Regions from separate parts of the Rhizobium azibense genome, predicted to be linked through region 2. Evidence: predicted binding sites of a transcription regulator. Region 2 holds the regulator's gene; the other holds the start of a gene.
What was found. Region 2 encodes LexA, which represses DNA repair genes until DNA is damaged. Its sites were predicted from a motif close to TGTTCNNNNTGTGTTCNG; they were not measured.
Positions count from the first base shown of each region.

Region 1: the regulator LexA is predicted to act here: its motif matches at 4,370-4,387, upstream of EV130_RS11350 (DNA recombination protein RmuC).

Region 1 covers NZ_SMBJ01000004.1:185,144-197,177, reverse strand. The annotation lists partial or broken gene EV130_RS11360 (methyl-accepting chemotaxis protein) at 1-1,935, opposite strand, end outside; gene EV130_RS11355 (ribokinase) at 2,164-3,063, opposite strand; gene EV130_RS11350 (DNA recombination protein RmuC) at 3,114-4,337, opposite strand; gene EV130_RS11345 (globin-coupled sensor protein) at 4,543-6,039, shown strand; gene def (peptide deformylase) at 6,134-6,652, shown strand; gene EV130_RS32545 (hypothetical protein) at 6,682-6,828, shown strand; gene fmt (methionyl-tRNA formyltransferase) at 7,139-8,074, shown strand; gene truA (tRNA pseudouridine(38-40) synthase TruA) at 8,074-8,877, shown strand; gene EV130_RS11325 (hypothetical protein) at 8,896-9,492, opposite strand; gene dapE (succinyl-diaminopimelate desuccinylase) at 9,479-10,672, opposite strand; gene dapD (2,3,4,5-tetrahydropyridine-2,6-dicarboxylate N-succinyltransferase) at 10,784-11,644, opposite strand; gene EV130_RS11310 (LOG family protein) at 11,838-12,034, shown strand, end outside.
Region 2 covers NZ_SMBJ01000012.1:95,529-107,562, forward strand. The annotation lists gene EV130_RS26720 (pyruvate dehydrogenase complex E1 component subunit beta) at 1-404, opposite strand, end outside; gene pdhA (pyruvate dehydrogenase (acetyl-transferring) E1 component subunit alpha) at 420-1,466, opposite strand; gene EV130_RS26730 (FtsB family cell division protein) at 1,613-1,933, opposite strand; gene eno (phosphopyruvate hydratase) at 2,074-3,348, opposite strand; gene EV130_RS26740 (methyl-accepting chemotaxis protein) at 3,764-5,608, shown strand; gene kdsA (3-deoxy-8-phosphooctulonate synthase) at 5,631-6,476, opposite strand; gene EV130_RS26750 (VOC family protein) at 6,473-7,351, opposite strand; gene lexA (transcriptional repressor LexA) at 7,558-8,274, shown strand; gene gltA (citrate synthase) at 9,519-10,808, shown strand; gene lpxB (lipid-A-disaccharide synthase) at 10,836-11,999, opposite strand; gene EV130_RS26770 (LpxI family protein) at 11,996-12,034, opposite strand, start outside.

The DNA.
Region 1 (12,034 bases), on a different contig from region 2:
GGCCGACGAGATCGACGCCTTCCTTGACCTGGATGGCGGAGGTGTTGATGAGGGTCTTGATCTCCTTGGCTGCAGTTGCAGAGCGTTGAGCCAGTTCACGGACTTCCTGAGCAACCACAGCAAAGCCCTTGCCCGCTTCACCAGCGCGCGCCGCCTCGACGCCGGCATTGAGTGCCAGCAGGTTCGTCTGGAAAGCGATTTCATCGATCACGCCGATGATGCGCGAGACCTCCGTGGAAGATTGTTCGATGCCGTGCATGGAGGCGATTGCCTTCTGCACGACCTCGCCGGATTTCTCCGCATCTTCACAGGCGAGATTGACGTTTTCTGCAGCTGTGCGGCATTCTTGGCACTTGAATTGACCTGAGCGGTCAGCTCGTTGAGCGCGGCGGCGGTTTCTTCCAGGCTTGCCGCCTGCTGCTCCGTGCGCCTGGCAAGGTCGGAGGCGCTGTTGCTGATTTCGCTGGTGCCGGAACCGATATTCACGACGCTGAGGTTTGTCGTGTTGATTGTCTCTTCAAGGCTGGCAAGCGCAGCGTTGAAATCCTGCTTCAGCTTGGAATATTCGCCGGGGAACTCCTCCGTGAGGCGGTGACTAAGGTTGCCCTGCGATAATTCTGAGAGCCCGGCGCCGACGATGGAAACGATCTGGCGTTGTAGCGCGATCGATTCCAGCCGCTCGCTTTCGGAGCGGCTGCGCTCGGCATCAGCGGCAATGCGCTGGCTGTCCGCCTCTGCCTCGAGCCTTTGCGTATCGGCAAGCGTAAAGCGGAATCCTTCGAGAGCCTTGGCGACGGAACCAATCTCGTCTGCGCGCTCCTGGCCGGTAACCGGCTCCTCGTACTTGCCGTCGCCGAGTGCCTTGACATTTGCAACGAGCAGGCCAAGAGGCTTTTGCACCAGGGAGCGGACGGCAAAATAGAGAGCCAGCATGACGCCACCAAGGACAACGATGCCACCGGCGATCATCATGAAGGTCTGATCTCGCACCGGTGCATTGATGGCGCTGTGGGGAACATCGACGAGTACGACCCAGGCGGCATGAAGATCCGGCACGGCAAACGGATAGACGACGCGATCGAAAGGTTCATAGCCATCAAAGGCAAGGTTGCGGATTACACTCGGAGTCATCGAGGCTAGCGCTGACTTGACTTCGGCGGCGCCTTGGCCGTTGCCGTAGGGTTTCGACATCAGTTCTTTCGTCGGCGCCACGATCCAGTTGCCGTTTTGCGCAACGAGAGTGACACGGCCCGAACCGAAGGGTTGCAATGCCTGCAGTTTGTCGGTGAGGGACTTGAGTGAGATGTCGACGCCTTCGACACCAATCGTCTTGCCGCCGGACACGACCGGATAGGCAATGGAAGTCAAGAGCGTCGGAACGTCGGTGCCTTCGGCAAGATAGGGTGGCGTGATGGCCCCCTTTCCGGTTTCGGCGGCAAGTTTCCACCATTCGGCGGCATAGTCGTTGTCGAAGGTCGAAAACTGGATGGCGCCATCCCTCGTCTTCGACCAGTAGGGGGTAAAGGCGCCGTTCTTGTTCGTGCCCTCGTCGAGCTTGTCGGCGATCTCGGTTGTTTTGCCGTCAAAGGCGCCGAGCTGTTCGCAAAACCAGCTTCCGAAGGCAAAGGCATTCTGCTCGAGGTTGGCCTTCAGGATGTTTATGATGCCCTTGCGGTCGAAGCTCTTGCCTTCGTGACCGCGGCCGAGGACGCCCGCCATTGAGCGCGCGGCGCTTGCCAGCTCGCCGACATTGGCGGCGATCTCGTTGGCGATTGATTTAGCTTCGAGGTTGGCCTGGTCCATCGTCAACGCATGAACGCGATCACGGGTCTGGCCAATCAGGAACAGGTTGGACACCAGGAGGACAAGCGCGATAGCTGCGCCGGTAATGAGGATGAGCTTTGCTGCAAGCGATTTCATGCGGAAGATGGCCATGGGTTCCTCGGCAGGGCACGCACCGGAGTCGCATTCTCCGACACGGGAGGAAATGCCGCACCCTCATGGAGCAGCCGTGACGTTGCCTAGGCCCGTGAACCAAAGCCTGGCGATCAAAAGAACGATCGCCGCAAATCTCTTAAATTTGAATGAAACGAGGCCGTTTCATTCCGCTAATATATTGAGTTGATTCATATTTCTTCGAGTGCCCGGTGAAAATAGACAAGACTATATCTTGATTGCGACGTCGGCGGACAAGGGAATGGATGGCTGTGCTCCGGCCTTGAGGCAGGCAAGCGAACTGGCCACGGCGGCCCGGCGCAGAGACGCCTCGAAATCGAGGCCTCCATCGAGGCTTGCGGCAAAGTAGCCGCAGAATGTATCACCTGCCCCGACGGTATCCACCGGCTCGATCTTCAGGCCTTTCGCCTCGGTAATGACGCCATCGCGGATTGCGATCACGCCGTCGGCGCCGAGCGTCACGATCAACGTCTGTCCGGTCTCTTGATGCAGGCGTCTCAACGCCGTTTCGCGATCAGCCGGGTCCATGTCGTTCTGGCCAGCAAGCCGCTCGAATTCCGTCTCGTTGGCAATGACGATATCGGCGAGACGTCCGAGCCGCGGGGCGTCTGCAATCAGCGGAGCGAGGTTAAGAATGGTCGTGACGCCCTTGAGCCTGGATGAGGCCAGCGCACGCTCGACTGCCGGGGCGGGCACCTCGAGCTGCAGCATCAGAAAATCGCCCTTGCTCATGGCGCCGATCGCCGCATCGGCATCCTCGGGCGCGATGGTCCCGTTGGCGCCCGGCACGACGGCGATCATGTTCTCGCCGTCCCCACCGACGAGGATCAGCGCCGTACCGGTGGGTCCATCGACATGCTTTACGCCAGCAAGGCAAATGCCCGCCTGATCGAGAAGCGACAGCGCCGGTGCAGCAAATTCATCCTTACCGACTGCGCCCGCCATATGGACGATGCGGCCGGCGCGTCGCGCGGCTAATGCCTGGTTGGCTCCCTTGCCGCCCGCCGCCGTTGCAAAATCGTTGCCGGCCACTGTTTCCCCAGGCTTTGGCAGGCGATCGGTGGTGGCGATAAGGTCCATGTTGATGGAGCCGAAGACTGTGATCATAAAGGCTGTCCCGTCATGCTTCTCATGCGACCGGACACTGCCCGATGGGCTCACTCCTCGTCAACCACCCTGAGTTTGAGAAGACCGGTGCGGCTTTCGACCGACTTCGCCGCAGGTCCGCTTTCACGTTCCTCCTTGAGCGCTTCTGCACCCTCGAACTCCAAAGCTTCGATTTTTGCGCCGCGTTTGGAGAGTTTGTCCGTGGACGTGATGATCTGATCAACATCGCGCTGTGCCTGGAAGAAGTGAGTCTGCAGTTTGCGCACGCGCTCATCGAGCCGCCCGAGATCATCCATTAGGATGGCTACCTCGCCCTGGATGAGGTGCGCCTGCGCCTGCATGCGCTGATCCTTCAAGACGGCCTGGATGACCTGGATCGACAGCATCAGCAGCGAAGGCGAAACAATGACGATGCGGGAACGATGCGCTTTCTGGACGATCGGTTCGAAATTCTCGTGAATTTCAGCGAAGATCGATTCCGAAGGAACGAAGAGAAATGCCGTATCCTGCGTCTCGCCCTGGATAAGATACTTCTCCGATATATCGCGGACATGGATTTCCATGTCGCGGCGAAATTGCTGCGAGGCAAGCTTGGTCGCCTCCGGCGTGCCGGCGTCGCGAATGGCATTCCAGGCTTCGAGAGGAAACTTGGCATCGATGATCAGCGGCGGTGCACCGTTCGGCATGCGCACGGTACAGTCCGGCCGCGAGCCGTTTGAGAGCGTTTGCTGGAAGGCATAGGCGCCCATCGGCAGACCGTCGGCGACGATCGTCTCCATACGCGACTGGCCGAAGGCGCCGCGCGTCTGCTTGTTGGACAGGATAGCCTGAAGCCCGACGACATCCTTCGCCAGCGTCTGGATATTGTTCTGAGCTGCATCGATGACGGCGAGCCGCTCCTGCAGGCGCTGCAGGTTCTCATGCGTCGATTTCGTCTGTTCGCTAATCGTCGTGCTGACGCGCTGTGACATGCCGTCGAGGCGCTGACCGATTGCCTGGTTGAGTTCGGCCTGACGCGTTCCGAAGACCTCGGCCATGGTCGAAATGCGTCCCTGCATTTCGGCCTGGATCTTCAAAAGCTCGACCATCCGGGCATCGGCCTCCGCGATCCGGATCGCTGCCTCCTCATCCTGTTCGCGCCGCAGGTTGCTGCTCTTGACCAGCACAAACACGAGCAGCACGACAACGACAGCGACAGCGCCACCGGCAAGCGCAAGGAGGGCCGGGCTGAGCCCGGCGATCGAAATCGTCAGTGAGTCGGTAACATTGTTCATTCGCGCACAATAACAAACTCGCCGGCGATGGCTAGATCAAAACGTGAACAAATCCACAGCGCAATTTCGGAGACAAATTGCCGCAGCACCGCGGGACCAAGCTGCCGAAGATCGCCGCCTCTTCTTAACGGATAGTCAACTATATTTTCGAATTGTCGTTTCGAAGAGACCTTTATCGCATCATGCGCCGGGACAGAAATACATTATGACAAGCCAGCAATCCGAAAACGCACTCAAGCAGCGCCTTGACTTCATCGAACTCGACAGTGAGGCGAGAAAGACGATTAGGGACTTGCGCCCGGTCATCGGCGAACTGATCGGTGGCGCGCTGGACAAGTTTTACGGCAAGATCGCCAAGACACCCGCGCTGGCCGGCTTCTTTTCCGACAAAACGCATGCCGGACAGGCCAAGAAACGCCAGGAAGACCACTGGGCGCAGCTTTCCGGCGCCAATTTCGACGAGAGCTACGTGAACGGCGTCACCGCCGTCGGCAGGGCGCATGCCCGGATTGGCCTTGAACCGCGCTGGTATATCGGCGGTTATGCGATCGTCATGGCAGAACTCGTCAAGGGCATCATGGAGAAGCAGTGGCCGTCACGCTTCGGCCGGCAAAAGGGCAGTGTGCTTGCCGAAAAGCTTGCCTCGGTCATCAAGGCGAGCATGCTCGACATGGACTATTCAATTTCTGTCTATCTCGATGCGCTGGAAGAGAAGCGGCGCAAGCACGAAGAGGAGCGAGCCAAGGCGGAGGCCGATCAGGCGATTGCGCTCGAGCATCTGCGCCGCGGATTGGAAGCGCTTTCAAAAGGCGATCTCGAAGCAACGCTGCCGGCGGACCTGCCGGGCAATTTCCGGCACATGGCGCAGGACTATAACCGCGCCGTCGCCGCACTTCGCGCTTCATTCGCCTCGGTGCGCAGCAGTTCCGGCGAAATTTCCAGCGGCACCGAGGTGATTTCCAAGGCGACCGACGATCTGGCGATGCGCACGGCGCAACAGGCGGCCGGCATCGAGGAGAGCTCTGCGGCGCTCCAGCAGCTTTCCGTCAGCCTTGGCCAGACCGCAGCAAATGCCGAGAAGGCATCCGGTGCGGTGCGTGAGACGCAGGAGAAGGCGAAGAGTTCAGGCGAGCTCGTGACAAGCGCGGTGTCGGCCATGGCGGGTATCGAGAAGTCGTCCTCCGAGATAGCCAAGATCATCGGCGTCATTGACGAAATCGCCTTCCAGACGAACCTTCTGGCACTGAACGCCGGCGTCGAGGCCGCGCGTGCCGGCGAGGCGGGCAAAGGCTTTGCGGTCGTCGCACAGGAAGTGCGCCAGCTCGCGCAGCGCACCGCCGATGCAGCCAAGGAGATCAAGAATCTGATCTCGGAAAGTTCCGTACAGGTCAATGAGGGCGTCGGCATCGTCAGCAGTACCGGCGAGGCACTTGGCGATATGATCAGCCGTATCGACATCATCAATCGCTTCGTTGCCGACATCGCAGCAGCAGCACGCGATCAGGCGACAGGGGTGAACGAAGTCAGCATTGCGATCCGCAACATGGACACGATCACGCAGCAGAACTCGAGCATGGTAGAACATACCTCGGCAGAGAGCCGTCACTTGCGCGCGGAGGTGGATAATCTCGTGGCGCTGCTGCAGCACTTCAATGTGCGCTCGCAGGAGCGTCTGGCGCCGACATCGCACCGAGCAGCCTGACCGAATGCCGCAAATTCCGCAGGTCTGCGAAAAAAGCACGTTCCGGAGTTTCAGGATAATTCCCTAGCTGGAAAAGATAGGTTATGGGAACGCGATGACCATCAAGCCACTTATCATTCTTCCAGATCCCGTCCTCCGGCAGGTTTCCAAGCCGATCGAGCGGGTCGATGCCGATCTCAAGCGTCTTGCCGACGATATGCTGGAGACGATGTATGACGCACCGGGCATTGGCCTGGCGGCAATCCAGGTCGGCGTGCCGCGCCGTATACTGGTGATCGACGTCTCGCGGGAAGGCGAGGAAAAGCAGCCGCAGATCTTTATCAATCCGAAGATCGTCAAATCTTCAACCGAGAGATCGGTCTACGAAGAGGGTTGCCTTTCCATTCCGGACTATTATGCCGAGGTCGAGCGTCCCGCCGCCGTCAGCGTCGAATATCTCGACCGTGACGGCAAGGAGCAGACGGTCGACGCCGACGGCCTCCTTGCCACTTGCCTTCAGCACGAGATCGACCATCTGAACGGCGTACTCTTCATCGACCATATTTCGCGGCTGAAGCGGGAAATGGTGATCAAGAAGTTCACGAAGGCGGCGAAGTCGACGAAGGCCCTGTAAGTTGCGTTGAACTAAGGACGCAGCCCATTATGATTTCGCTGAAATCGAAATGGAGGTGCCGTGCGGGCGATCTGCTGATCCGTGATATTTCCGGCGCGATGAACGGAACATTGCTGAGCGGGCGCGTCAAGACGCCGATGACAAGCCAGGGGCAAATCTGGCCTTTGTTTTTGTGAAATTGTCGTGATGGAGCAGTCTCAGGCCGGCGAGCGTCTGCGGAAACGAAATAAAAGCGGTCATCGACAAATTCGCCAGATGCTGAAACAGGATACTCGTCCTTGATCGCCATGCCGTGATCGCAACAGCCGCGGAAAAAGCCTGAAAGCATGGGCGGCCGATATCGACGATCCAGGACGCTGTGGTCGCCGCCATCTGCGCCTCGCTTGAGGCTCGAGGTGTTTACTTGCGACATAAAAGATGTCGAAGGGCTTGATCTCGGGCTCGTAAACCCGTTTGAAGATGGCTGATAAAACCTGGCGGGATTGAATGTCGCTTCGCATCATTTTCATGGGAACGCCAAAGTTCTCGGTTCCGACCCTGCGCAGCCTGGTGGACACGGGGCATCAGATTGTCGCGGTCTATACCCAGCCGCCGCGACCGGGTGGACGGCGCGGTCTCGACCTGCAGAAGTCGCCGGTGCATCAGGCTGCCGAACTGCTCGGTCTGCCCGTCTTCACGCCGCTCAATTTCAAGGAGGCGGAAGAACGCGAGCGCTTCCGGTCGCTCAATGCGGATGTGGCGGTTGTCGTCGCCTATGGACTGCTGCTGCCGGAGGCGATTTTGAACGGAACACGCAACGGTTGCTATAATGGCCACGCCTCGCTGCTGCCGCGCTGGCGCGGCGCAGCCCCCATCCAGCGAGCGATCATGGCAGGCGACGAAAAGACCGGCATGATGGTGATGAAGATGGACAAGGGACTGGATACCGGCCCTGTCGCGTTGACCCGCGAGGTCGAGATCGGCGCGAACATGACGGCCGGCGAGTTGCACGACAGACTGATGCATGTCGGCGCCGAGGCGATCTGCGAAGCCATGGCAAAGCTCGAAATGGGTGACCTGCCGCTGACGCCGCAGCCGCAAGAGGGCGTGCTCTATGCCGAAAAGATCGACAAGGGCGAAACGCGGATCGATTTCGGCAGGGACGCAAGGGTGGTTCACGATCATATTCGCGGACTTTCGCCGTTTCCCGGCGCCTGGATCGAAGTCGTGATTGGCGGCAAGCCGGAGCGGGTGAAGGTGCTGGGTTCGCAGCTTGCCCAAGGGCGCGGTCCGGCCGGCGAAGTGCTGACCGATGACCTGGTCATCGCCTGTCGATCCGGAGCGGTTCGTTTGACCAGATTGCAGAAGGCCGGTGGCAAGCCGCTTGCGGCGGCGGATTTCCTGCGCGGCGCACCGCTTGCGCGCGGCACGAGACTCGTCTGATGCCGCGCTACCGGATGACCGTCGAATATGACGGCGGACCCTATGTCGGCTGGCAGCGTCAGGAAAACGGTCCCTCTGTGCAAGGGGCAATCGAAGCGGCGATCCTGTCGTTAAGCGGCGAGACCGTGTCGATCCGCGGCGCCGGGCGTACCGATTCCGGCGTGCATGCGATGGGTCAAGTGATCCATGCCGATCTTTCAAAGGAATGGTCGGCGTTCAAGTTGCAGAACGCGCTGAATGCGCATCTGAAGCTGGCGGGCGAGCGCGTGTCCATTTTGGAGGTGCAGGCGGTTGGAGAGTTCTTCGATGCCCGCTTTTCCGCGGAGCGGCGCCACTATCTCTACCGCATCATCAGCCGCCGGGCGCCGCTGGCGCTCGAGGCTGGGAAGGCCTGGTGGGTGCCGAAGGAGCTCGATCATGAGGCGATGCATCAGGCTGCCCAGGTCCTCGTCGGCAGGCATGACTTTTCCACCTTTCGTTCCGCGCATTGCCAGGCAAACAGCCCGGTGCGCACACTCGACCGGCTCGATGTGACGCGGATCGGCGTGCTCATCGAAATCCGAGCAACGGCACAGAGTTTCCTGCACAATCAGATCCGCTCCTTTGCCGGAACGCTGAAGCTTGCAGGAGAAGGAAAATGGACGTCGCAGGATGTTCGTGCCGCGCTAGAGGCGCGTGACCGAAAGGCCTGCGGTCCTGTTGCTCCGCCCGAAGGACTATATTTCTTGCAGGTCGATTATCCGGCGGTGATCACCGATCGGCGCAAGCGCGCGCAGGTGAATGGAGATGACGATCTGCTGTGACCCCGCAAGGCCGTTCATCTAGACCGGATAAATGCCGAGAAAGCGCTGGAGGTATTCGGCGAGGATCATGGTCGGCACCAAAAGTGCCAGCGTCAGCGCCCCGACCATCAGCCCGTGGCCGTGAAAGATCATCCGCAAAATCCTTGCGAGCATGAAGACCTGCGCCATCATGAAGACCAGAAGCAGGATCGACACGACGCTGATGGCGCCGGGAATGAAGAAGACCAGCGCCAGCAACAGGCCGTTGATGTAGGAAAGCGGCACACCGAGCCAGTTGATGCTGACGACCACCGCGGCAAAGCGATCGCCCATGCGGAAGGCAAACAGCAACAGTCCGGCAAACACCAGCGGCACGAACCAATTGGCGATTTCGACCAGGCCCAAACGGAAATAGAAGGGAAGGCCGACCTCGACATGCGGCGGCATGGACTGCAGAAAGGCCTGACGCCACCAGAGCCATGAAATGCCCATCGGCGGCAGGCACCAGGCCATTGCCCAGAAGGAGCGGTTGACGCCGCGGTCCGACATGTCGAGAAAGCGGAAGCCCCGCGTATCCATGCGGATCAGCAGCCACAAACCCGACAGATAGTATTGAACCTCCCTAAGCCCCGGCATTCGCGAACCATCGCTCGATGAAGGTCTCGTAGATCCGCGTCAGCGTTTCGAGATCTGAAACAGCTACGCGTTCGTCGACCATGTGCATGGTCTGGCCGACGAGCCCGAATTCGACGACCGCGCAATAGTCCTTGATGAAACGCGCGTCGGACGTGCCACCAGTGGTCGAGAGCTTCGGCGTTTTTCCGGCAACGCTCTCGATGGCTGAGGAAAGCGATGCAATCAGTGCGTTGTTGCGGGTGAGGAAGACATGGCTCGGACGATCCGCCCAGGCAATGTCATATCTTACTGCCTCGCGGCCGGTGCGCAGGGCGCCATTCCTGGCGGCCGCTTCAAGGCGGCGGAGGATTTCCGCCTGCAGCGTGTCGACCGTCCAGGTGTCGTTGAAGCGGATATTGAAGCTTGCCGTTGCCTTCGCCGGAATGACGTTGGTGGCCGGATTGCCGACATCGATGGTCGTCACCTCGAGGTTCGACGGCTGGAAGTCTTCGGTTCCATTGTCGAACGGGGGATCCATCAGCGCACTGGTAAGCTGCAGCATGCCGCGCACCGGATTGTCGGCGAGATGTGGATAGGCGGCGTGGCCCTGAACGCCGTGGACAGTGAGCCTGCCGGAGAGCGAACCGCGGCGGCCGACCTTGATCATGTCGCCAAGCGTGTCGGGATTGGTCGGCTCGCCGACGAGGCATGCATCCCAGCGCTCGCCGCGTTCTGCCGCCCATTGCAGAAGCTTGATCGTGCCGTTGATTGCGGGGCCTTCCTCGTCGCCGGTGATCAGCAAGGAAACCGAGCCCTTCGGATTCGCGTGTCTTTCGAGGTACCGGGAAACGGCTGCCACGAAGCAGGCGATTCCGCCCTTCATGTCGACCGCACCACGACCGAAGAGTTCGCCGCCTGAAATTTCGGCGGCGAAGGGCGGGTGCGTCCAGGCGGCTTCGTCGCCAACCGGCACGACGTCCGTGTGTCCCGCAAACATCAGATGGGGGCCATCACTGCCCAGGCGGGCGTAGAGGTTTTCGATGTCGGGCGTTCCGGCTTCCGTTGCCTTCACCCTGTCCACCTTAAAACCCAGCGGCGAAAGCATGGCCTCGAGCGCCGCAAGTGCACCGCCTTCGGCAGGAGTCACGGAGGGGCAGCGGATGAGCGTCTGGAGGTTGGCGACGGGATCGGTGGCGGTCATGAGGGTCGAAATATCCGGCGGGAATGGCAAAGACATGGCAAGGCGGCGAACCGCCTCGCTGAAAAGAACGCCGTCTGTTTACCGGATCGGACTTCGGCTGTCACTGCAAGCTTAGTCGCGCAGCAATTCATTGATGCCGGTCTTCGAGCGGGTCTGCTCGTCGACGCGCTTGACGATGACGGCGCAATAGAGATGCGGTGCCGGTTGGCCGTTTGCCATGGTCTTGTTGCCGCTCGCCATCGAACCCGCAACGACAACGGAGTAGGGCGGTACTTCGCCATACATGACGTCGCCGGTGGCGCGATCGACGATCTTGGTCGACTTGCCGATATAGACGCCCATGCCGAGAACTGAGCCCTCGCGGATGATGCAGCCTTCGACGACTTCCGAGCGGGCGCCGATGAAGCAGTTGTCCTCGATGATCGTCGGGCCGGCCTGCATCGGTTCCAGCACGCCGCCGATGCCGACGCCGCCCGATAGATGCACATGCTTGCCGATCTGCGCGCAGGAGCCGACCGTCGCCCAGGTGTCGACCATCGTGCCTTCACCGACATGGGCACCAAGATTGACGAAGGACGGCATCAGCACGACGTTCTTGGCGATGTAGGCCGAGCGGCGGACGACGCAGTTCGGAACGGCCCGGAAACCCGCGGCGCGATACTGGTTCTCGCCCCAGCCTTCGAACTTGGAAGGCACCTTGTCCCACCAGGTGGAATTGCCGGAGCCGCCCTTGACGACTTCCATGTCGTTCAGGCGGAAGGAAAGCAGTACGGCTTTCTTGAGCCACTGATTGACTGTCCAGACGCCATCGACGCCGCGTTCGGCGACGCGAGCCTTGCCACCGTCGAGAAGCTCGAGCGCTGCTTCCACGGCTTCGCGAACTTCGCCTTTCGTCGACGCATTCACGTTGTCGCGGTTTTCGAAGGCCGCTTCGATGGTCTTTTCGAGGGATGCAAGGTCGGTGGCGCTCATGAGAATTCCTTAAACTTCGAGCCTTATCCTGAAGACTGACAAGTCTCCGGGAATTGTGATCGGCGGGATGCGATCTGCTCTATCGCATGAGCGGCTAAAATGGAATGATTTTTCGAACGAGATCGTTTCTGGATTCAAGGCGTTATTGACATACCCGGCAAGTGTTGCCGGCATTTTTGAAGGGCATTCTGAAATGGCGAAGGGAAAGAACGGCAAGCTCAGGCGCAAGGACGGGGTCTGGGCCCCGCTGAAGTCGAGCGAGATCGACAGGCATCGCGCACTGGCCGTGCCGAAGACGCCGCAGACGCTTTCGCCTTCCTATCGCCTTGCCTATGCCGACGACGACTTTCTCTGCCGCGAGGAGCTTCGGCCGATCCGTCTCCAGCTTGA
Region 2 (12,034 bases):
GTCGACACCATCTCGGTGCCCGTCGGGATTTCCGGATCGGTTGGAACGAAAGCCTTGGGCTCTGCCGGAACGGGCGCCTGGGTGGCCGGCTTTTCCTCGGCCTGGGGAGCCGGAGCCGGCGGTGCGGCGGGAGCAGCCGTGGAGATGTCCGAGGCCGATTCGCCGTCCTGCAGCAGCACGGCGATCTTGGCGTTCACCTTGACGTTTTCGGTACCGGCCGGGACCAGGAGCTTGCCGATCACGCCCTCGTCGACGGCTTCGACCTCCATCGTCGCCTTGTCGGTTTCGATTTCGGCGATGACGTCACCGGAAGCAACCTTGTCGCCTTCCTTCTTGAGCCATTTGGACAGCGTGCCTTCTTCCATCGTCGGAGAGAGGGCGGGCATGAGGATATCGATAGGCATGGGTTCCCTCCCCGATTATAGCAGAATGTCGGTGTAGAGCTCGGATACATCCGGCTCCGGATCGGCCTGGGCGAAATCGGCGCTGTCGGCGACGATATCACGCACGTCCTTGTCGATGGACTTCAGGTCTTCTTCCGACGCCCAGCCCTTCTCGATGAGGCGCAGGCGCACCTGCTCGATCGGATCGGATTCGGAGCGCATCTTCTGGACTTCGTCCTTCGAACGATACTTCGCCGGGTCGGACATCGAATGGCCGCGATAGCGATAGGTCAGCATTTCGAGGATCATCGGACCCTTGCCGGAACGGCAGTACTCGATCGCTTCGTCGGCAGCAGCCTTGACGGCGCGCACGTCCATGCCGTCCACCTGCATGCCCGGAATGCCGAAGGACACGCCCCGCTTGGAAAAATCAGCCTGCGCGGTCGCGCGGGCGGTCGAGGTGCCCATGGCGTAGCGGTTATTCTCTATCACGTAGATGACGGGCAGCTTCCAGAGCTGCGCCATGTTGAAGCTTTCGTAGACCTGACCCTGGTTGGCCGCTCCGTCTCCGAAATAGGCGACGCTGACATTGTCATTGCCGCGATATCTGTTGGCGAAGGCGAGTCCGGTACCGAGCGAAACCTGGGCGCCGACGATGCCGTGGCCGCCGTAGAAATGCTTTTCCTTGGAGAACATGTGCATGGAGCCGCCCTTCCCCTTGGAATAGCCCCCTCTGCGTCCCGTCAGTTCCGCCATCACGCCGCGCGCGCTCATGCCGGTCGCCAGCATATGGCCGTGATCGCGGTAGCCGGTGATGACCTGGTCGCCTTCCTTGAGCGCGAACTGCATGCCGACGACAACGGCTTCCTGGCCGATATAAAGGTGACAGAAACCGCCGATGAAGCCCATGCCGTACAGCTGGCCTGCCTTTTCCTCGAAACGCCGTATGAGCAGCATTTCGCGATAGGCCTTAAGTTCGGTATCACGGTCGAAATCGGCGATAGCCGCGCCATTCGATTGCTTGCTCTGAGGTTTTGCGCTGGTTTTGCGGCTGGAAACGGTCGCGGTCTTTCGCGGCGCCATTCAACCCTCCCTATGGGTTTGTCGTTTCTTAGGTGGCGCGTACCATAGGGAAGAAATTTAGCCACAGCAATGCCATAAATGCATGGCACGTATTCTAGTTTAAATTATTGATAAAGCTACATAAACACCAATTAACCGATTTCTGGTTAATTGGTGTAGGAGTTGAATATGACGATTTCGTCGGCCCGCGACATGTTCAATTGGTAGCGGGCTTTTTCGTCCAGCATGTCCTTGTCGAGCGAGCCATCACTCAACAGCGCGACTTGCTGTTCCAGATGTTCGCGTTTCTCCTTCAAGACCGCAAGCTCACGTTCGCGCGCAGTCCGGCGCTTCTCGAAGCCTTCCGTGGCCCGCAGACCATAGTCTCCGTGAATGCAGTGATAACCGAAATAGGAGAGAAAAGCGACCGTCATGGCCGGAATGACGAACCGGCCGATCTTTCTCTTCTTATGATGCTTTGTCCACATACCCGCACGTGCTCTGAAACGCATTACCTTTATGGGAGCTTACGCATGAGAGATTAACCGTCCGTTGACTGTGAAATCAGATCGACAAAAAACCCGCGCCGGTGAAGCGCGGATTTCAAGCATCTGATTTTTAAGGGCTTTCAGCCGCGGATAATCGAGCGTCCAGCGTAGCGAGCCTGCGGACCAAGGCCCTCCTCGATGCGGATCAGCTGGTTGTACTTCGCCAGACGATCGGAGCGCGACAGCGACCCGGTCTTGATCTGACCGCAATTGGTCGCGACGGCGAGATCGGCGATCGTAGAGTCTTCGGTCTCGCCCGAGCGGTGCGACATGACGGCGGTATAGGCTGCCTTGTGGGCGGTGTTGACGGCGTCGAGCGTTTCGGTCAGCGATCCGATCTGGTTGACCTTCACGAGGATCGAGTTGGCGACACCCATGCGGATACCGTCGCGCAGGCGCTCCGAGTTCGTGACGAAAAGATCGTCGCCCACCAACTGCACCGTCTTGCCTGCAAGATCAGTCAGGGCCTTCCAGCCGTCCCAGTCGTCTTCAGCCATGCCGTCTTCGATCGAGATGATCGGGTACTTGCCGGCGAGATCGGCGAGGTATTCAGCCATGGCGCCCGATTCAAGCGTGCGGCCCTCTCCTTCCAGCACATACTTGCCGTCCTTGAAGAATTCCGTCGAAGCGCAATCGAGACCGAGGTAGATGTCATCGCCCGGCTTGTAGCCGGCTTTCTCGATCGACTTCATGATGAAGTCGAGCGCTTCGGGCGCGCTCTTCAAGCCCGGTGCAAAGCCGCCCTCGTCGCCAACATTGGTGTTGTGCCCCTGGGCAGAGAGCTCCTTCTTGAGGACGTGGAAGACTTCCGAGCCCATGCGAACCGCTTCGCGGATCGAATCGGCGCCGACCGGCATGATCATGAATTCCTGGAAGTCGATTGGATTGTCGGCATGCGCGCCGCCGTTGATGATGTTCATCATCGGAACCGGCAGCAGATGCGCGCTGGCACCGCCAACATATCGATAGAGCGGCAGGCCGGCGGCCTGGGCGGCGGCCTTGGCGACGGCAAGCGATACGCCGAGGATGGCATTGGCGCCGAGGCGAGACTTGTTCGGCGTGCCGTCCAGTTCGATCATGATGTTGTCGATCTGGATCTGGTTCTCGGCATCGATGCCGCCGATCGAGTCGAAGATTTCCGTGTTGGCAGCCTCGACGGCCTTTTCAACACCCTTGCCGAGATAGCGCTTGCCGCCGTCGCGAACTTCGACGGCCTCATGCGCACCGGTCGAGGCGCCGGACGGCACCGCCGCACGGCCCATACTGCCGTCTTCGAGATAGACATCGACTTCAACGGTCGGATTGCCACGGCTGTCGAGAATCTCGCGGGCGATAATGTCGGTAATTGCAGTCATGATCTCTTCCTGCTCGGTGGGTGATAATTCGTTCGAAGCCTGTTTAATCGAAGGCACGCAAATTACAATGCCACACCGACGACACACGGCATGGCATGGCCTATCGCCCGAATATGTCAGGCTTTTGAAGAAGCCGTTCGCCACCTGATCGATCCCTGTCGGCCGCGGCTTTTGGGCCCCTCACACTTTCGATGCGGCTGTAAATTTATCGGTCGGTAACCAATCAATATTACAATTATACCCAGTGAGGAAATACTGCCCAGGTCTTTGGCAAGTAGTATTGCATGATGCGCTTCCTCGTGCGGTCCAAATCCGCCTGATTATACGAAACCTTCAGGGTTTCAGGTCACTGGCAAATTCCAGAACAATTCAAACGAACAGCATCTGTTTTCTGTTTCAATTCAGGGGGCGCAGGATGAAACTCAATATTGCACGCAGCCTTGCTATATTCGCGATGGTCGTCGCCGCGGGATTGATCGCTTCCATCGGCATACAGAACTACGCCTTCAACAAGCTGCGGGTAAACGGCGAGATGTACAAGCAAATCATCTATGGCAAAGATCTCGTCGCCGATATTCTGCCGCCGCCCCTCTACCTCGTTGAATCTTACATGCTCGCGCTCGAAGCGGTGCAGCGCCCCGACGTTGCCAGGAAGAACGTCGAGCGAATCGGAAATGTCTTAAAGCCCGCCTACGAGGACCGCCGCAAATATTGGCTGGCGACCGCCCTCAGCTCGGAACTTAAGCAGAAGCTCCTTAGCGATGTCCTTGTCAAAGGCGACGTGTTCTGGAAGGTGATTGAGGACGAACTTGCGCCCGCCATCGTCAAGAATGACTCCGCAGTCATTCCGGCGTCCTTCGAAAGGCTTGCGACGAATTTTCATATCCATGAAAACGCCGTCAACGAACTAGTCGATATGGCGAACACTTTCCTGGCATCCGCTGAAGGGGACGCCGCCGAACAGACACGCATCCTTTCGGCACTCACGCTCGCAGCTGCCGCAGTCTCGCTTTGCCTGCTTCTTGGCGGCCTTTACGTCTTTCGCCGCCGCGCCATCGTGCCGCTCTCGGCAATGAGCGACTATATGGCGATCCTTGCGGGCGGCGACTACTCGAAGGATGTGCCCTTCAGCCGCCGGGCCGACGAGATCGGGGAGATGGCACGCGCCGTCACCGTCTTCCGCCAATCCGCCGAAGAGCGGAACAATATCCGTGCTCGCCAGGATGCCGAGCGTCAGGCCCAACTGCAGCGCGATGCGGCGCTTGCCGCTGCCAAGGCAGACGAGGAAGCCGTCCGCGAGGGCGTCATCGCCGGCCTGAGCCGCGGTCTGGAACGCCTCTCGCGCGGCGATCTCACGGTCCAGCTTAGCGAGCCTTTCGACGCAACCTACGAAAAGCTGCGCGAGCAGTTCAATTCGAGCGTTCGCACGCTTTCCGAAGCGATGAAGGAAATCTCGAGCGTGACGAATGTAGTGAGGACCGCCTCCGGCGAAATCGCGTCGAGCACAGACGATCTGGCCCGGCGAACCGAGCATCAAGCCGCCTCGCTGGAGCAGGCGGCCTCGGCGCTCGACCAGATCACGGTCACCGTCAAGAACTCGTCGGAACGCGCCAATGAAGCGAACGTGATGATGACGGCGACGAAGGAAAGCGCCAGCTACTCGGCAACCGTCGTGCACGAGGCGGTCGCTGCGATGGAGAAGATCGAGACATCGTCCGCGCAGATCGGCGAGATCATCAACGTTATCGACGAAATCGCCTTCCAGACCAACCTGCTCGCGCTCAATGCCGGCGTGGAAGCCGCCCGCGCGGGCGAGGCCGGAAAAGGTTTTGCGGTCGTTGCGCAGGAAGTGCGTGACCTTGCTGGCCGCTCCGCCAATCTCGCAAAGGAAATCAAGCAGTTGATCGAGACGTCCTCCAGCCAGGTTTCGGCCGGCGTCGCCTTGGTCAGCCGCACCGGTGAAGCGCTCAGCAATATCGATCGGCAGGTTCTGAAGGTCACCGCGCTAATCGAGTCGATCGTGCGTTCCTCTGGCGAACAAACGACCGCTCTCCTGGAAATCAACGCCGCCGTCAATACTATGGACAGCGTCACGCAGCAGAACGCGGCGATGGTTGAACAGACAAGTGCCGCCTGCCGCGAGCTCGGTGACGAGGCGATACACCTCAATCACCTGCTGGCCCGTTTCCTTCTCGAGGACGCAACGGCGTCCGCTCCAACGCGGCCGTACCCAAGCGAAAGGATGGCGCTCGCCCGTTGACTGCGGGCAGCTTCGGCCAGTATCACGTCGCCTTGGCGACGGCGTCGAGAGCCAGCAGCTTTTCCAGAAGCCGAGGCATGTCGTTCAAATACACCATGTTGGGGCCGTCGCAGGGGGCATTGTCCGGGTCCTCGTGGGTCTCGATGAAGACACCTGCAACGCCGACTGCAACGGCTGCCCGCGCCAGCGTCTCGACGAACTGCCGCTGCCCACCCGATGTCGTGCCCTGGCCGCCGGGCTGCTGTACGGAATGTGTCGCATCGAAAATGACCGGAGCTCCCATTGCCGCCATGATCGGCAGCGCGCGCATGTCGGAGACCAACGTGTTGTAACCGAAGGATGCGCCACGCTCACAAAGCAGAACGTTCGGGTTGCCGCTCTGATTCAGCTTGGCAAGAACATTGTTCATGTCCCAGGGAGCGAGAAACTGGCCCTTCTTGACGTTGATGACACGGCCGGTCTTCGCAGCCGCCACAAGCAAGTCCGTCTGACGCGAGAGGAAGGCCGGGATCTGCAGAATGTCCACGACCTCGGCGACCAGCGCGCATTGCTCTTGCGAATGGATATCTGTCAGAACCGGAATGCCGAGTTCCTTCTTGAGGTCGGCGAAGACTTCCAAGCCCTTCTCCAGCCCGATGCCGCGTTTGCTCGACAGCGATGAGCGGTTCGCCTTGTCGAAGGAGGTCTTGTAGACGAGCCCGACGCCGAGCTTGCCGCAAAGCTCCTTGAGCGTGCCTGCGACCATGAAGGCATGGTCGCGGCTCTCCATTTCGCATGCCCCTGCGATCAGCGACAGCTTGCCACTGTTGGAAAATACCACGCGGCCGGCACCTTCGCCGACTGCGACTTCTGAATTCGTATTGCTCATCGGGTCTCCTCGAAGGCGAAGATCGCACCTTGGCCGGGCGCAGGCTTCACCAGAACTCTGTTGTTCTTGCGTGTATAGGGCATCCCGTTATCAGCCAAAAGCGCTTCTGTCACGGCAAGATCGGTGGTGCGGAAAACGATAGCGCTGCCTCTCAGCCCCTTATCCACGGTTAACGGCGCCGAATCGAAATAAGCCTCCATCCCTTCCGGCGACAGCACACTGATCCTGGCATTCGCTGCTGCGATCGCAACCCCGAACGGGGTCCGCCCGATTTCCGTCGTAGACAGGGCCAACTGAAGGAACGAGCCGTAGGCTTCAGGCTCGGGGGCGCTTAGCACGATCTCCGAGATGCCGGTTGCACCATTCGCATGCTTTTCCAGCGCACTGCGATCGGCCGGAAAGGCATTGATGCGCTGGCAGTCAAAGAGGAAGAAATCCGGCGCCCGAAGATCGGCGGCAAAGGCAAGCTTGAAAGTGCCTGTCGATTGCGAGCCGTCCGGCATCTTGATCTGGCGCGAAAACTCCAGCATCGCGCCGCCGCTCTTTCTCGCACGCACGAAATGGGCATGATCGGCGTCCGCGTCCTCGGTGCTGAATGCTGCCGCAGAGAAACCGTCATTGCCGCACCGGAAACGAAATGCCTGGTCGCGCGCCACAAAGACGTTTCCGTGCCGCACTGATTCTTCACATTCTTTCGCATTCGCGACGCCAAGAGGCTCGAGATAGGTCTTGTCGGCGAAGTAAACGCAAGCATTCACCGTGCCGAAAGGATGACGGCCCTCGGCGGCAACCGTGAACCCCAATCGTCCCAGCCGCTCGCGCGCGAGATCGATGTTGGTGACCGGTAGAACAACATGATCCAACGGATGCAGCATGGCATAAGGTCTCCGTTTCCCTGTGATGAAGATGTGTGCCGCTCTGTGGTCAATGCAAGCTGAAAGCGCTTGCCCGGCAAACAAAAGTTTCGGAAAAAGAACGCAGTTGAGACGAAGTTTTACGAAAATTTAGGCACTTGCGGAACACATATGGAACATATAGTGTCTGTTCTGGCTTTGTTTCACGAATCTGAGGTTAAACTTCGATGCTGACACGCAAACAACAGGAGCTTCTCCTCTTCATTCATGAGCGTATGAAGGAATCCGGCGTTCCGCCATCCTTCGACGAGATGAAGGATGCGCTGGATCTGGCGTCAAAGTCCGGCATCCACCGACTGATTACCGCTCTCGAAGAGCGCGGTTTCATTCGTCGCCTACCGAACCGCGCCCGCGCCCTGGAAGTGATCAAACTACCGGAAGCCTATAGTCCGAGCATCCAGCCCCGCCGCGGCTTTTCGCCGAGCGTCATCCAGGGCAGCCTCGGCAAGCCGCAACCTGCGGCCGTTGCGCCGAAACCGGCGAACGAAGACCATAACAGCTCCATTTCGGTTCCCGTCATGGGCCGCATTGCCGCAGGCGTGCCGATCTCGGCGATCCAGAACAACACCCACGACATCAACGTTCCGGCCGATATGCTCAGTACCGGCGAACACTACGCACTTGAGGTCAAGGGCGATTCGATGATCGATGCTGGTATCTTCGATGGCGACACGGTCATCATCCGCAATACCAGCACCGCCAGTCCCGGCGACATTGTCGTGGCACTTGTCGATGACGAGGAAGCGACGTTGAAGCGGTTCCGCCGCAAGGGTGCATCCATCGCGCTTGAGGCGGCGAATCCGGCCTACGAGACGCGCATCTTCGGACCCGATCGCGTCAAGGTTCAGGGTAAGCTCGTCGGCCTAATCCGCCGCTACCATTGACCGGCAGCGCGTAGTCGCGAAAGGCGTCGCCGCGTCTCGTGGTGGCGGGTCCAGGGCGATCGCGCTTCGCCAAGGCGTTGTCCAAAGGGCGGTTCGACGGCACGGGTTTTCCGTAAGGTTTTTCACCCGCAAGAAGGATTGCGCCGGATCAGCAGGCGCTGTTCCGCGCACGCGGGATCCATGCGCGGTTTTTCTGGCCTGGAAGCGGCGATCGGTTCGCGGCGGCTCGGAGGTTTCGCTGCATCTTCGGTCAGTGCCCATGGCCATGCTCAGTGTTTTGACCTGAGCGACCGCGGCCGTGAGCACTGCGTGCTGGCTGCAGGGATATGCAAGCCTTCGCTGCAGCGCTGGTGACCGGACCAGCGCCGGCGATCTTAAGAAGCGCTCCACCAACCTGGTCTTGCTCCATATGATCGCTATTTCCGAGCTCAACGTGGTTGTTTGTCGGATTGTGGCTCGGCCTCAGCCTTTTCCGCGCGTGCCCTGAGCTTATCCGACTAAAAAGACAGCGGCCGCAGGCGCGCTTACCGCCATTGTGACAATCTCCTTCATCATTATCATGCCTGCATGATCATACCTGCATGCGTGATTGCCAGCCTGCCCATGCCCTGCCTTGGGAGGGTTTCGCACCTGTGATCGCGATAGCAAGGACCGTATCTTATTGGAGCGACGATGCCGCAGCGGACAGGCTGCGTGGGTCACACCTGCCGGCTGCATGTATCGGCTACTTCTTGAAGCCGTAAGCGCCTCCTTGGTCGCCAATTACCGCCCCCCCGAGGGACCTCGCAATGCCGCCACAATGGCTGATCGGTGGCGCTATTGGCAGGCGAGAGCCCTGTGTTTGCCGAAGGCTTCTCCCGTATACCAAAAGCGCAAAGAGCAGGATGGCACTACATGCCGGCTATATTTTGCGAAAGCCGATTTTGCAGCTCGCTCGTTTTCAACTCAAGGCATGCACCAAGGGCTCGCCACCCTGGAATACAACCTAAATGCAGCCCTGCGGGCGTCTCAACAGCAATAATCGATTGAAAAAAGACCGAAAAATCGGATTACAAAAAGCCGAATTAAATCATTGGCTTCCGCTATGCGCCTCCGACATCGCAGGAGTGTCTAAAAGTTGATACTGCAATGCACAAAATGGCGCCACGGTAACTTGGCATTGGCGCCGTGATCATATAGCTATCGGAGAGGACGCTTAACCCTATGGCGCTTTTATGGCGCCGCCGCCAGTTTGGAGGATCAGCATGACGGATCAAAGCGCAACAATCAAAATCGGCGACAGAACCGCCAATCTTTCCGTGAAAAGCGGAACGATCGGTCCTGATGTCATCGATATTGGTGCACTCTATAAAAACACCGGTTCCTTCACGTACGATCCTGGTTTCACCTCGACCGCTTCCTGTGAATCGAAGATCACCTATATCGACGGCGATGAAGGCATCCTGCTGCATCGCGGCTACCCGATCGAGCAGCTTGCCGAACATGGCGACTTCCTGGAAGTCTGCTATCTGTTGCTTTACGGCGAATTGCCGACGGCTGCTCAGAAGAAGGATTTCGACTACCGCGTCACGCATCACACCATGGTGCACGAGCAGATGTCTCGCTTCTTCACCGGCTTCCGTCGCGACGCCCATCCGATGGCCGTCATGTGCGGCTGTGTCGGCGCTCTGTCTGCATTCTACCACGACTCGACAGACATCACCGATCCGCACCAGCGCATGGTTGCAAGCTTGCGCATGATCGCCAAGATGCCGACTATCGCGGCCATGGCCTACAAATACTATATCGGCCAGCCTTTCGTTTATCCGAAGAACGATCTCGACTACGCCTCGAACTTCCTGCGGATGTGCTTCGCCGTTCCGTGCGAGGAATATGTCGTGAACCCGGTCCTCTCGCGGGCCATGGACCGTATCTTCATCCTGCACGCCGATCACGAGCAGAACGCCTCGACCTCCACAGTTCGTCTCGCCGGCTCTTCGGGCGCTAACCCGTTCGCCTGCATCGCGGCCGGCATTGCCTGCCTCTGGGGCCCGGCTCATGGCGGTGCCAACGAGGCGGCGCTCAACATGCTTTCGGAAATCGGCTCGGTCGAGCGCATTCCGGAATATATTGCCCGCGCCAAGGACAAGAATGACCCGTTCCGCCTGATGGGCTTCGGTCACCGCGTATACAAGAACTACGATCCGCGCGCCAAGATCATGCAGAAGACGACGCATGAGGTTCTCGCCGAACTCGGCCACAAGGACGATCCGCTTCTCGAAGTTGCGATGGAGCTGGAACGCATTGCTCTGACCGACGAATACTTCATCGAAAAGAAGCTCTACCCCAACATCGACTTCTATTCCGGCATCACGCTGAAGGCGCTGGGCTTCCCCACGACGATGTTCACGGTCCTCTTTGCGCTGGCCCGCACGGTCGGCTGGATCGCCCAGTGGAACGAAATGATCGAGGATCCGCAGCAGCGCATCGGCCGTCCGCGCCAGCTCTATATCGGCGAACCGCTGCGCGACTACGTTCCGGTTTCAAAGCGCTAAGCCGCTCTCGCCCGGAAAGAAACCCGGTCAGAGACGGCCGGGTTTTTTCTTGTCCAGAATGTCGAGAATGATATCCGCCGCTTTCTCGCCAGGCGGCCTTTCCGTCTGCATGCGGTTCCAGACAAGTTCGAAACCTTCGAGCATTGCGCGCCGCTGGAGCGTGTCGCTGGAAAGGCGCTCCATCCAGCGCGCTAGGCTTGCACCACGAACGACCTCGTTGATATATTCTGGGACGACGGCATAGTCGGCGATCAGGTTCGGGATTGCGCCGGTCCACGTCTTGATGCGCCGCGTCATCATCGTGATAATCCAGTCTGTCTTATAGACTGAGACCGTCGGCACGCCTGTAAGCGCAAGCTCGAGAATGACGGTCCCCGAAGCAGCCATTGCCGCATCGGCCTGCGCGAAAGCCCGCCATTTCTGTTCATTGCCCGTCAGGATCTCGGGTTTCGTTTCCCAGTCCTTCACCAGGTCGCGAACCATTGATTCCCTGCGGCTCACGGTCGGCATGAGAAACCGCATTGTGCCGCCGCGGGCGACGAGCTCGTTGACGGCATCGCGAAAATAGGGAAGCAGTTTTGTGATCTCCGACGGGCGCGAGCCTGGGAGCAGCATGATCGTTTTCCTGCCCTCCGCGTCGGTCTTGAGCTTTTCTGACCTGCCATGCCTGGCGGCAATCAAATCCGCATCCGCCGTCAGCCGGTGGCCGACATAAGTCGTCTGCGGTCCGCCGAGTTGCTCCATCACCGCGGGCTCGAACGGCAGAACGGCCAGGACATGATCGACATAGCCGAGCATCTGCTGGGCGCGGTATTCCTTCCACGCCCAAACGCTGGGACAGACGTAATTGACGACCGGCAGTCCTGGCAGGGCTTGGCGGACGCGTTTGGCAACGCGATGAGTGAAATCCGGGCTGTCGATGACGACCAGAATATCGGGCTTTGCCGCAATGATTGCAGCCGTCGTCTGCCTGATGCGGGCGACGAGCTTCGGCAATTTTTTGAGCACCTGCGTGATGCCCATGATCGAAAGCTCGGAAAAATCGAAGAGCGATTTCAGCCCCTGTGCCTCGAGCGCGTCGCCGCCGACGCCGACAAGTTCAATGCCGGCATGCCTCCGTTTCAGTGCATCCACGAGATCGGCTCCGAGAAGATCTCCGGAAACCTCGCCTGCCACGATCGCGATCTTCATCGCAGCCCCCAAGACGGCAGGCCGCGATCGAGCCC